DNA from 2 places in the Bacillus sp. Medicinal_06 genome. Region 2 is predicted to be linked to the other one. Evidence: riboswitches for the same ligand, from Rfam matches in the RefSeq annotation. Region 2 holds a riboswitch; the other holds the start of a gene.
The links. A riboswitch is a leader RNA that binds a small molecule or an ion and turns the genes downstream of it on or off. The one in region 2 is predicted to bind S-adenosylmethionine.
Positions count from the first base shown of each region.

Region 1 (6,238 bases), on a different contig from region 2:
GCCTGTTCCTCACTTTGTGCGACAACTACTACAGGAACAACACCATTTGCCAACACTGCTTCAAAACGATATAAATCCATATTGTTCCCTCCTAAGATGCAATCACTTCTTCTAAAATTGTATTTAACGCGGATTGTAAATTTTCTACTCCAACGCGTTCTGTAAACTCATAAAAAGTTTCAGCTGGCAGTTTATGTTCTTTAAAGTATGTTAAAAACGATACAAGAACATCTGGAAGGTCTTCCCCATCAATCTTTCCTTTTAATTTTTGGTTATAAACACCACCCTCTAGTAAGGTACCACCTACATAAATTTCAAACGCTTCAACAATTCCTTTTTCTTTCGTCTTCAATTTCACACCTTGTAACCCGATATCGGCAATCTGCCTTTGACCACATGAATTCGGGCATCCCGTCATATGAATCCGAACCGGCACATCAAGTACAAGTTGTGTATCTAAATAGTCGGCAATATTTCGTAAGCGTGCTTTCGTTTCTACCAATGCAAGATTACAATACTCAATTCCCGTACAAGAAACTGCATATCCAATGAATGATTTTGGTTTTGCTGAAATCGATTCAAACAATGGTTCTTGTAAAAGTGCCTCAACGTTTCCTTCGGGAACATTGGGAATAATAAAATTTTGCGAATTACATGTGCGAATCTCACCATTTCCGTACTGCTTCGCAATTCTAGCAATTTCAAACAACTCCTCAGAATGCAAGCGACCAACAGGTACGTTAAAACCAACGTATGATAAATCACCTTGTTTTTGTTTATGAACACCGTAGAAATAACCTGCATTCCACCCTTTTAAAGCATCGTTTCCTTTATCGTGTAAAGGCTCTGTATATTCTAATAATTTTTCTTTGAATTTTTCCGCACCCCAATCAGCAACTAAAAATTTCAAACGTGCTAAATGTCGCTTTTCACGATATCCGAAATCACGGAAGACTGTAGCAATTGCAATCGCTACCGACTTCACTTGCTCAGGAAGGATGAATAAATCTAACTCCTGAGCTAAATACGGACGGGCAGATAATCCCCCGCCTACTCGTAAATGAAAGCCTTCCACTATTTTTCCATCAATCTCTTTTGTAGCTGGAGTAAAAGCAGCACAATTAATTTCAGCATTTGCTGCATTATATACATTTGTACTAATTGACATTTTAAACTTTCGAGGCAAATTCGAAAATTCTTCATTATGTTGGAAGAACTCATATACCTCTTTTACAATTGGTGCTGTATCAAATAATTCATCACCATCAATACCAGCAAGAGGATTCCCAATAATATTTCTTGTAATATCACCACAAGCTCCTGCTGTTGATAATCCCACTTTTTCTAAACGATTAAAAATATCTGGTATTTGACCAATTTCAAGCCAATGGAATTGAATCGCCTGTCTTGTAGTAATATCAAGAACATCACGACCATAATCTTCTGCAATAGAAGCCAATACTTCAACTTGTTCATTCGTTAAAATACCAGAAGGAATATTTACACGCATCATGAAATACCCTGCTTCTTTTGGGCGCTGTAAATATAAACCTGCCCATTTAAAAGAATCCCATTCTTCTTTCGGAATAGAATCAAACCCATTTTCAGCATAATACGGGATAGCTTTAAAAATTTCTAAACCGTCTTTTTCTAATTTCTTTTTCTCTGTAGCATTTAACTTTTCATTGTTTGCCCACACTTTTTCATAACTCATTTTTATTCCCCCTATATAAAGCTACGCTCTTGTAAGTAACCGATAATTTGTTCTGCACATTGTTCGATTGAATAAAGATGTGTTTCTACTACCACTTCTGCCTCTACAGGTTCTTCATACGGCGAGTCAATACCAGTAAATTGCTTAATATCGCCTTGTCTCGCTTTTTTATAAAGTCCTTTCGGATCACGTTTCTCACATTCTTCTATTGGACACTTTACAAACACTTCAATAAACTCATCTTTTTTGAGAATATCTCTTACTTGCTGGCGATCCACTCGAAATGGAGAAATAAATGCTGTTAGTACAATTGTCCCTTGATCTACAAATAACTTCGCCACTTCACCAATCCGGCGAATATTTTCTGTCCGATCTCTTTCGGAAAATCCTAAATCTTTATTCAAACCATGACGAATATTATCGCCATCTAGTACATAATTCCCAATATTTTTTTCGAACAATTTCCTAGCAACCGCATTTGCTACTGTTGATTTTCCAGAAGCTGATAACCCTGTGAACCAAAGTACAAAGCTGTGGTGACCACTTTTCTTTCGTCTTTCTTCTTTTGAAACAGATGCTGTATGCCAAGTTATATTTACGCCCATCTTACTCTCTCCTTATTTTGTTACGACTTCTTTTTGTAAACCACGAATTAATATTTCTACAACTTCTTTACGGCTAAATGTACTTGGTGGTATCTCTCCATTTCGCAACATTTCTCTTACTTTTGTTCCCGATAAAATAACATGCTCTTCTTTACTATGCGGACATGTTTTCGTAGAAGCCATCGCTTCACATTTTTTACAGTAAAAGCTATGCTCAAAAAAGAGCGGTGTAATCCCTAACTCTTCTACTGTAAAGTTCACAAAAATCTCTTGCGCTTCGTACGTACCGTAATAATTTCCTACCCCAGCATGATCACGCCCCACGATGAAATGTGTACAGCCAAAGTTTTTTCTAACCAGTGCGTGAAATATCGCTTCACGTGGCCCTGCATAACGCATTGCTGCCGGAAAAACACTTAAAAAGACACGATCGCTCGGATAATAATTTTTCAAAAGCACTTCATAACTTTCCATACGCACATCAGCCGGAATATCGTCTGATTTCGTTTCACCGACAAGTGGATTTAAAAATAAACCGTCTACAATTTCCAGTGCAGACTTTTGAATATATTCATGCGCACGATGAACAGGATTTCTCGTTTGAAACCCCACTACCGTTTTCCAGCCGCGTTTTGCAAACTCTGCACGCGTTTCGCTTGGATCTAAATGATAAGAAGCAAACTTATCATTTTCAAAGCGCTTTACAAGCGTGATTGCTCCTCCAACATAAATATTCGGTCTATCATATAATTTTTTCACACCTGGATGGGCAATATCAGTCGTTTTATAAACAAGCAATGCTTCTTTCTCTTTATCCGGTGTAAAAATATTTTCTATTTGAATAACACCATACGTGATTCCTTCTTTAACAAGACGAACCTCTTCACCAATTTTTAATTGTTTCGCCCTTTCTTCCGTTATTGGTAGTGTAATAGGGATACTCCATACATCACCGTTTACTAAACGCATTTTTTCTACTACAGATTGATAGTCCTCTTTCCCTAAAAAGCCAGTAAGCGGGCTATAACCACCTATCGCAAGAAGCTCTAAATCACTTAACGCAATTTTGTCTAATTCAATTTCTTTTGTAATTCCCTTTATTTCATACGTTTCATCAACGCGATTTACTAATATATTTGTTTTACTCATTTCCTTGTACGCCTCTTTCATATATATTTAAAATCAATCCAGTTCTTATTGGTAATGAAGGCCACATTCCGTTTTCATCTTTCCAGCCCACCGTCCGTCCCTTGAATCTTCTCCATCTCCTACAGGCAACGTACATTTTTCACACCCTATACTTGGATAACCAATGTCGTGCAATGGATTATAAGGCAAATTATGCTTATATACGTAGCGCCACACTTCCTTCCACGTCCAATGAATGAGCGGACAAATTTTAATAGATTTAAAACGATGGTCTTGATTGATAAACTTTGTATATTTCCGCGTTTCAGACTGTTCCCTCCTTAGCCCTGATATCCACGCTTTTCCACCCGATAAAGATTCTTCAAGGGGTAAGATTTTCCTTAATTTACAACAGAGATTTGGATTATGCTCCCACAAATTATTCCCATGCTTCTTTGCTTGTTCTTCAAGTGTGAGCGAAGGTTGCTTTTCAATAATTTCGAAACCCGGAAACCTTTCACGCACTCGTTTAATTAAATCGTATGTTTCTTGAAAATGAACGTTTGTATCTAAAAATACAACTTTAGCAGATGGATTTACTTGGTTTATTAAATGCAATAAAACCATACCTTCCACACCAAAGCTACACGCGTATACAATTTCACCCTTATAATGGTTATAAGCCCACTCTAATACTTGCAGTGCTCCTTTTGTTTCACCTTCTTCAGAAAAAGAAATGAAGTCCTCTTTCCATGTTTCATACGTCAGCATGTTTTTTCCCCCTGTAACGCAAAAAGGCGGTTTTAACCTAATACAATAGGTTAAAACCGCCTCTAGTTTTTCTAGTCAGCGCTTTTTACTTTAAGCGTACTTTTTCACTTTTTTCAAGCTGAATCACTTTTCCATCTTGCACAACAATTGTAATAGAACCATATTTCATATCCGCAAGCATCGTTTGAATCTTTTCAGCTACTTCGTCAAAATGTCCACGCACTCCCACGAACAGCCCCCCTTTTTATTCATAAAAAAAATCTTTCCCATTTCGAAAAGACTGTTCGGTAATATATTTTACCTTATCTTTCAAAATGGATGCCATTTTGCTGGACTTAGCACCTTGCTCCCATAAGCAGGTTGCTGAGCTTCGTAGGGCCAGTTCCCTCCGCTTCTCTTGATAAGCTTTGTATTTGTATTTTATCATAATTCTGATTTTTTTCAATCCTAGTTTTCCGATATATTTTATATTTTTTATTTTTTTAAAGGAGTTGCCCAGTTCGAACAACTCCTTTTTATTGATTACACAAGCTCTTTTATGCGTATGCGATCGTTCCCAATTATATTTTCATATGTTTCGCGTTCGACAACAACTTGTGACGCCCCGCCTTTTGCAAATACTACAGCCGGTCTGCGAATGCGATTGTAATTATTCGCCATAGAATATCCATATGCTCCTGTACAAGAGATTGCTAACAAATCTCCAGAAGTAACTTGTGGCAGTTCTATATCCCAAATAAGCATATCCCCACTCTCACAACACTTTCCAGCAATTGATACAATCTCTTCGGCATTTTCTCTTCCTCTATTGGCAAGCATTGCCTCATAACGTGCTCCATATAAAGCTGGTCTTAAGTTGTCCGTCATTCCTCCATCAACTGACACATATTTACGAATACCTGGAATATCTTTTACAGCTCCTACTGTATAAATTGTTGTTCCTGCATCTCCGACAATACTACGCCCTGGTTCAATCCAAATTTCAGGGAGTGGATAATTCTTTCTTGTAAATTGTTCCCTCACTGCATTCGTTACAGCATGCACATACGTTTCAAGCGTAAGCGGTGTATCAGACTCTGTGTAGCGAATTCCAAATCCTCCACCAACATTTAATACAGTTACTACATAGCCTGTTTGCTTTCTGATTTCTTCTAAAAAGTTCCGTAATACTTCAATTGCCCGAACAAATCCTGCTGTTTCAAAAATTTGCGATCCAATATGCGAATGAATACCTAACACGTTATAATTTGATTTCTCTAGTGCTACTTGAATCGCCTGCATTGCCTGACCAGTAGAAACTCCAAAACCAAATTTCGAATCATCTTGCCCTGTTGTAATATATTCATGAGTATGCGCCTCTACTCCAGGTGTAACTCGAATTAATATATTTACAATTTTTCCATACCGCTCTGCTAAGTCATGTAATATTTCCATTTCCAAGAAATTATCTACTACAAAACAGCCAATACCTGCTCGCAGCGCCATTATAATCTCTTCTTCCGTCTTATTATTACCATGAAAATGAATACGTGATGCTGGAAAACCAGCTTGTAAAGCAGTATATAATTCGCCCCCGGAAACAACATCTAAAGACATATTTTCTTCACGAGCTACTCGGCACATCTCCATGCACAAGAACGCCTTACTTGCATATGCTACTTGGTAAGAGAACCCACTTTCCTGGAATGCACGATGAAATGCGCGACATTTTTCACGAATAGCAGCCTCATCGTATACATAAAGCGGTGTTCCATATTGTTTTGCTAGCTGCGTTGTATCGCATCCTCCAATTTCTAAGTGTCCTTGGTCATTGATTCGGCTTGTGCCGTGTAAATACATTTGAATTCCTCCCTTATTTCCTCTAAAACTTATAACCCCAATCTTCTTCTATTCATTGCAGCACGCTTTTGGATAAACAAAAAACGCGCGGAACAATGTTCACACGCGTTTCTTATTAGGAATCATGTATCATGAAAAAATAAACGAGTTGTTATCTTCTCAAATAAGAAACCGCATCAAC
Region 1 is NZ_JBWYHD010000005.1:336,795-343,032, forward strand. Features, by position in the region: gene AC1M36_RS14650 (DUF3906 family protein) at 1-80, opposite strand, end outside; gene AC1M36_RS14655 (nitrite/sulfite reductase) at 92-1,714, opposite strand; gene cysC (adenylyl-sulfate kinase) at 1,726-2,319, opposite strand; gene sat (sulfate adenylyltransferase) at 2,332-3,468, opposite strand; gene AC1M36_RS14670 (phosphoadenylyl-sulfate reductase) at 3,514-4,218, opposite strand; gene AC1M36_RS14675 (YezD family protein) at 4,304-4,447, opposite strand; SAM riboswitch class I at 4,518-4,625, opposite strand; gene lysA (diaminopimelate decarboxylase) at 4,741-6,057, opposite strand.
Region 1: linked by a shared signal. The riboswitch ahead of AC1M36_RS14675 (YezD family protein) and the one ahead of AC1M36_RS23475 (peptide ABC transporter substrate-binding protein) in region 2 are both predicted to bind S-adenosylmethionine.

Region 2 (6,238 bases):
CTACGATTATTCTGGGAACGATTGCAATCCTTTTAATTGTAGTCGGTGTTGTCTTCACTTCATTAGATGATAAAGAAAATGCACAGCCACCAGGACAATTGAAAAAAGGACTTTTAACTTTAATTGTTTCTACATTCGGCTACCTTGTATATGTAATTATTATTCGTTGGTACAATATCGATGGTTGGTCTGCTATTTTACCGCAAGCAGTCGGTATGTTTGTTGGAGCAGTTGTATTGACATCTAAACATAAACCATTTAACAAATATGCAATTCGTAATGCTTTATCTGGCCTACTTTGGGGAACAGGTAACTTATTCTTACTTCTTTCTTTACCAAGAGTTGGAGTAGCAACAAGTTTCCCATTATCTCAAACTGGTATCGTTATCTCTACATTCGGTGCAATTGTCTTCTTAGGCGAAAAGAAAACAAAGCGTCAAATGGTATTTATTGCACTAGGTAGTGTTCTAATTATCGGCGGTGCTGTTTTACTTGGTATGACAAAAGCATAATTGCACAAGCTATAAATCAAACCCTCGAAGCATATCTGCTTCGAGGGTTTTCTATTAACTATTAAAATAGATTTCTAAGCGAATGATTCACGTAATCTCTTTTTTCATAGTTCGCTTTCCATTCTAATAGTCCATCTATACATAAAAATAAATTAATTAGAGCAAGAATTAACATCACATATAAACCTGTCGAAATGTATATGGCAATACTTACAACATTATATAAGATCCATAAATGCCAGTTCTCTAAAATCTTTCTACTAAGCATAAACTGAGCCACAAGTCCTAACACTGCATTTAAAGCATCTAAATACGGGTTTGTCGACTCTAAATAACGAATTTGATAATACCCCCATCCAATCCAAGCAACTAGAATCAAAATGATATAACCAATCCACCCTTTCAAATCTAAGCGAACGGTTGGTTTCACGTCTCCCTCTCCACTACGTGCAATCCAATAATACCAACCATATACATTAAATATGAATTGGAACGCTGCTAATATGGCCATTGCATATAACTCCTGTGTAATAAAAATGTATAGAAAAGATGCAACTGTAATCATCCCAAATAAAAAATTCCATACCTTTTCTCGAGCTAGTAACCAAACATTTATAATCCCCATAACAGATGCAAAAATTTCAATATAGCTCGACTGAATATACATACCTACTAGCATACAAATAATACTAGAGATAATTAAAAAAACTGGATGTCTAACCATAAGCCTCTCTCCCCAAATATTTTATGATTTCTCTACACACATTATAAAGAAAGCGCCTATTTATATCCATATTTTTCTAATTATCTTTTTTCTTATTATACAGTTACATTACATGTATTCCCTCATTGCTAATTTATATAAGTCATTTCTTTTTACAAAAATCTCTCAAAGATGTTATCGTTTTTTATAACATATTCTAGGTATGGAGGAATAAAGGATATGCCAAAGAAACATAGAATTTTATTTATTGGTGCCGGTCGTATGGCAGAAGCAATCTTTGCCGGACTTCTCAAAACAAGTAAAGAGCACATCGAAGAAATTGTTGTATCCAATCGAAGTAACATAGAAAAACTTAAGCAACTAGGGGAAAAATATGACATTTCAATTACAAATGATTGGAAAGAGCACATTAAAAATGCAGACACCATTGTTTTAGCCATGCCACCAGCTGCACATGAGCAATTATTAGCGGAGTTATCGCCTCTTCTAACCAATCAGTTTGTTGTAACAGTTGCTGCCGGAATTGGTCCATCTTATTTAGAAGAAAAACTCCCTCAAGGTACACCTGTTGCCTGGATTATGCCCAATACAGCTGCAACAATTGGGAAGTCTATTTCTCTATATACAATGGGACATTTCGTAAATAAAGAACATCAAGAAACACTGCAACTACTTTTAAAAGGGATTGGTACAGCACAGCTATGCACAGAAGAAGAGGTACATCAGCTTACCGCTGTAACTGGAAGTGCCCCAGCATTCCTTTACCACTTTACTGAAGGATTAATTGAAGCAACGAAAAGCTATGGAATCGATGAAGCAACCGCAAAACACCTTGTCATTCAAATGATTACTGGTTCTGCCGCTATGCTAGAACAAGAACAAGATCCAACTATGCTTCGTGAACAAGTGACTACACCAGGTGGCTCAACTGCAGAAGGTTTAAAAGTTTTATATGAATATAATTTTTCAAAGATGATTCACCAAGCAATTGAAGCAACAAATAAAAAAGCTAGGGGGAATTAATATGACAGTAACAAGCTTACAAGATTGCACAACATTACATAATGGTGTAAAAATGCCTTGGTTTGGTTTAGGCGTTTTTAAAGTTGAAGATGGTACACAGGTAATCGATTCTGTAAAAGTTGCTATTAAAAATGGATACCGCAGTATCGATACAGCTGCAGTATATAAAAATGAAGAAGGCGTTGGCCAAGCAATTCGCGAATGCGGAATTCCTCGTGAAGAATTATTTATCACATCAAAAGTATGGAACAGTGATCAAGGCTATGAATCAACATTACAAGCCTTCGAAACAACATTACAAAAATTAGGTTTAGAATACTTAGATCTATACTTAGTACACTGGCCTGTAAAAGGAAAATACACAGAAACATGGAAAGCATTAGAGAAACTTTATAAAGAAGGCCGTGTTCGTGCTATCGGCGTTAGCAATTTCCAAATCCATCACTTACAAGATGTTCTAGAAATCGCTGAAATGAAACCGATGATTAATCAAGTTGAATATCACCCACGCTTAACGCAAGAAGAACTTCACTCTTTCTGTAAAGAGCATACTATTCAACTAGAAGCTTGGTCACCATTAATGCAAGGCCAATTACTCGACCATCCAGTATTGCAAGAAATTGCTACAAAATATAACAAATCAACAGCACAAATCATTTTACGCTGGGATCTGCAAAATGGTGTGGTTACCATTCCTAAATCAGTTAAAGAGCATCGCATTGTCGAAAATGCAAGCATCTTTGATTTTGAATTGAGCGCTGAAGATATGAAAGCAATTCAGTCATTAAATGAAAATCACCGTGTTGGCCCAGACCCTGATAATTTTGATTTTTAAGAGAAAAGTCACTGTGTAATTGCACAGTGACTCTTATTTTTATATTGCACTTATAAAAAACTGAAAATTTAAACTATATTCCATTTTATTGACAGTTCATTTGTCCGGGTGTAAGATTTTGAATAATCAAAGAAACAAAAAAATTAATACAAATCATTATGTTTACTCATTGTATCAAGAGAGGTGGAGGGACTGGCCCTTTGAAACCTCGGCAGCAGGTTCACTTTGAATACTGTGCCACTTCCTGCAAGCATTATGCTTGAAAGATAGAATGAGGGACTTCGTTTATATACATGGTGCATGCCTTGTAAACAAAACTCCCTCTTTCTCTATATGAAAAGAGGGAGTTTTTCTTTCCCTCACAAATTGTTCATCAACTAATAAACAAACAATTTAAGGAGGAATTTTACATGAAAAAGAAATTTGTACCTGCTGTCGCATCTGTTTTAGGAGCAAGTCTTTTATTAACAGGTTGCGGTAGCTATAAAGACGAAGCAAGTGAAGCAAAAGCAAAGGATAAAGCCCCTGATAAACAAGTATTGAACTTGGCCACTGGTACAGAAATCCGTACAATGGATACTGCTCGCGCCACAGATACTGACTCTGGCCAAGTAATGAGAAACGTATTTGAAGGTTTATATAACCTAGGTGAAGGAAACAAGCCTGTTCCTGGTGTAGCAAAGTCTCATGCGGTTAATCCTGATAAAACAAAATATACGTTCCATTTACGAGATTCAAAATGGTCAAACGGTACTCCTGTGACAGCAAAAGATTTTGTCTTTGCTTGGCAACGTGCCGTTGATCCAGCGACTGCTTCTGAATACGCATTTCTATTCTTTGATATAAAAAATGCGAAAAAGATTAATAATAAAGAACTTCCGGCTGACCAGCTCGGTGTAAAAGCAATCGATGACCACACCTTTGAAGTTGAATTAGAGCGCCCTGTTCCCTACTTTATTAGTTTAACGGCATTTCCAACATTCTTACCAATTAATGAAGCATTCTTCAAATCACAAGGTGATAAATATGCTTTAGAAGATAACACGATTCTTTATAATGGTGCCTTTACATTAAGTGATTGGAAACATGAACAAAGCTTTAAGTTCAAGAAGAATACCAACTATTGGGATAAGGATAATGTGAAACTTGAAGAAATTAATTTTAATGTCGTCAAGGATCATTCAACAGCTGTTAATTTATATGAATCAAAACAAATTGATCGACTTACTTTAACATCTGATCTTGTTGATAAATATCGCAAAGATAGTAACTTTAAAGAACGACCAGATGTCGGGGTACAATTTGTACGTATGAACCAGAAAAATAAAACGTTACAAAATATAAATGTTCGTCAAGCAATCGATAAATCGATAGATAAGAAAGCATTTGTAAATGTGCTTTTAAATGATGGCTCTCTACCCTCCTATTCTCTAGTGCCAAAAAATTTCGCCAAAGGGCCAAATGGAAAAGACTTCCGTGAAGAGAATGGTAATTTAACAAAAGAAAACACAAAAGAAGCGCAACAGTTTTGGAAACAAGCAAAACAAGAATTAGGATCTGACAAAATTTCAATTGAATTATTAACAAGTGATGGCTCTCTACCTAGAAAAACAGGTGAATATTTAAAAGAACAACTAGAGAAAAATTTAGAAGGATTAACAGTAAATGTTAAGCCTCAACCACGTAAACAACAAGTCACATTATTACTACAAGGAAATTATGAGATTGCTATTGACGGATGGAGCCCGGATTTTGCCGATCCAATTACATTCTTAGAGTTATTTACAACTGATAACTCATACAACTTAGATCACTATTCTAACAAAGAATTTGATAATCTAATCCAAAAAGTTAAAACCGACTTAGCTGGTGATGAAAAAGCACGTTGGGAAGCTTTAAAACAAGCAGAAAAAATCTTATTTAAAGATGCCGTTATCTCTCCTCTTTATCAAAATGGAACAACATACTTAGAGCGTTCTTATGTCAAAGGCGTAGTTGAAGTTGATTTTGCAGGGCCACTTAACTTCAAATGGGCGAAAGTTGAGAAGTAAACAGCCCGTGTAAAATGTCATTTTCATAAAAAGAAAAAGGAATCCTTCAACAGGACTCCTTTTTCTTTATGCTTCTTTTATTACATGTCTCTTTCTTTTTACTATTACTGATATCCCTACAGCAACTAGCGATACCATTTGAGTAATAATAATTATAAATAATAGAAAGATAACATTCTCTTTTAAGTTTCCGCCACCAAATACTATTGCGAAATAACCCTTTGCGGCATATGTTGCGGGAAATAATTCACCGATTGTTTGATATGTTTTTGATAACATAGCATACGGTACCATCACACCAGAACTTACAAGTTGTAAAGAAAGCGAAATAATATTAAAGAGCATGCCTGCATTTCCAAATAAGGTAATAAACATTTGTGTTAATGATAGGAAGGAAAAGAAGACAATTGCTTGGAATATCCATACATTCCATACCGTTTCTTGCACTTCAAGTTGAAATGCTTTCATTAAACCAATTGTAATGCATGCAAGTAGGATTGATACTGTGCCATTAATCACTTGTCGTGATAGGTAACTATCCCAGTTTCCCCCTACCTGTTTTGCCACTTTAGATAGTTCCATACTCATAATCATCGCTCCTACAAATGAAGCTAACACGATCATAAGCGGTACCATATTTACAGAAAATCCTTTTGCATCATTTACCTTGTGAATCGTAAATCCAACCGAATCTTCAGCTAATCCTTTTATCACTTCTACACTGCCCGGCCCCATAGCAAGTAGTTTCCCGGCAACTACTTGCTGCTTATAATTTGAGACCTCTTTATTTACATTATCACGAACTTGTTTCGCGACTCCTTCCATCATTTGTTTTGCCATCATAGAGTTTGCTTGGTTAATATGAAAATTTAAATTTGTTTTTCCTTTTTCACTTATATCCTTTGAAAAAGAAGCTGGTATTTCAATAATCATATTGTATGCACGCTTATCCATTTCTTCTTTTGCTTTTTCCATAGACTTCTCTTTCGTTACTTGAAAAGGTAAATTTTTCTGTAATCCTTCTCCTATTTTGCTTCCCATATTCATATCTTGGTTCACAATAGCAATTTGCATTTGATCGGCTCTTTCATTT
Region 2 is NZ_JBWYHD010000013.1:62,518-68,755, forward strand. Features, by position in the region: gene AC1M36_RS23455 (GRP family sugar transporter) at 1-512, shown strand, start outside; gene pnuC (nicotinamide riboside transporter PnuC) at 574-1,236, opposite strand; gene proC (pyrroline-5-carboxylate reductase) at 1,456-2,259, shown strand; gene AC1M36_RS23470 (aldo/keto reductase) at 2,261-3,094, shown strand; SAM riboswitch class I at 3,263-3,367, shown strand; gene AC1M36_RS23475 (peptide ABC transporter substrate-binding protein) at 3,505-5,145, shown strand; gene AC1M36_RS23480 (YhgE/Pip domain-containing protein) at 5,212-6,238, opposite strand, start outside.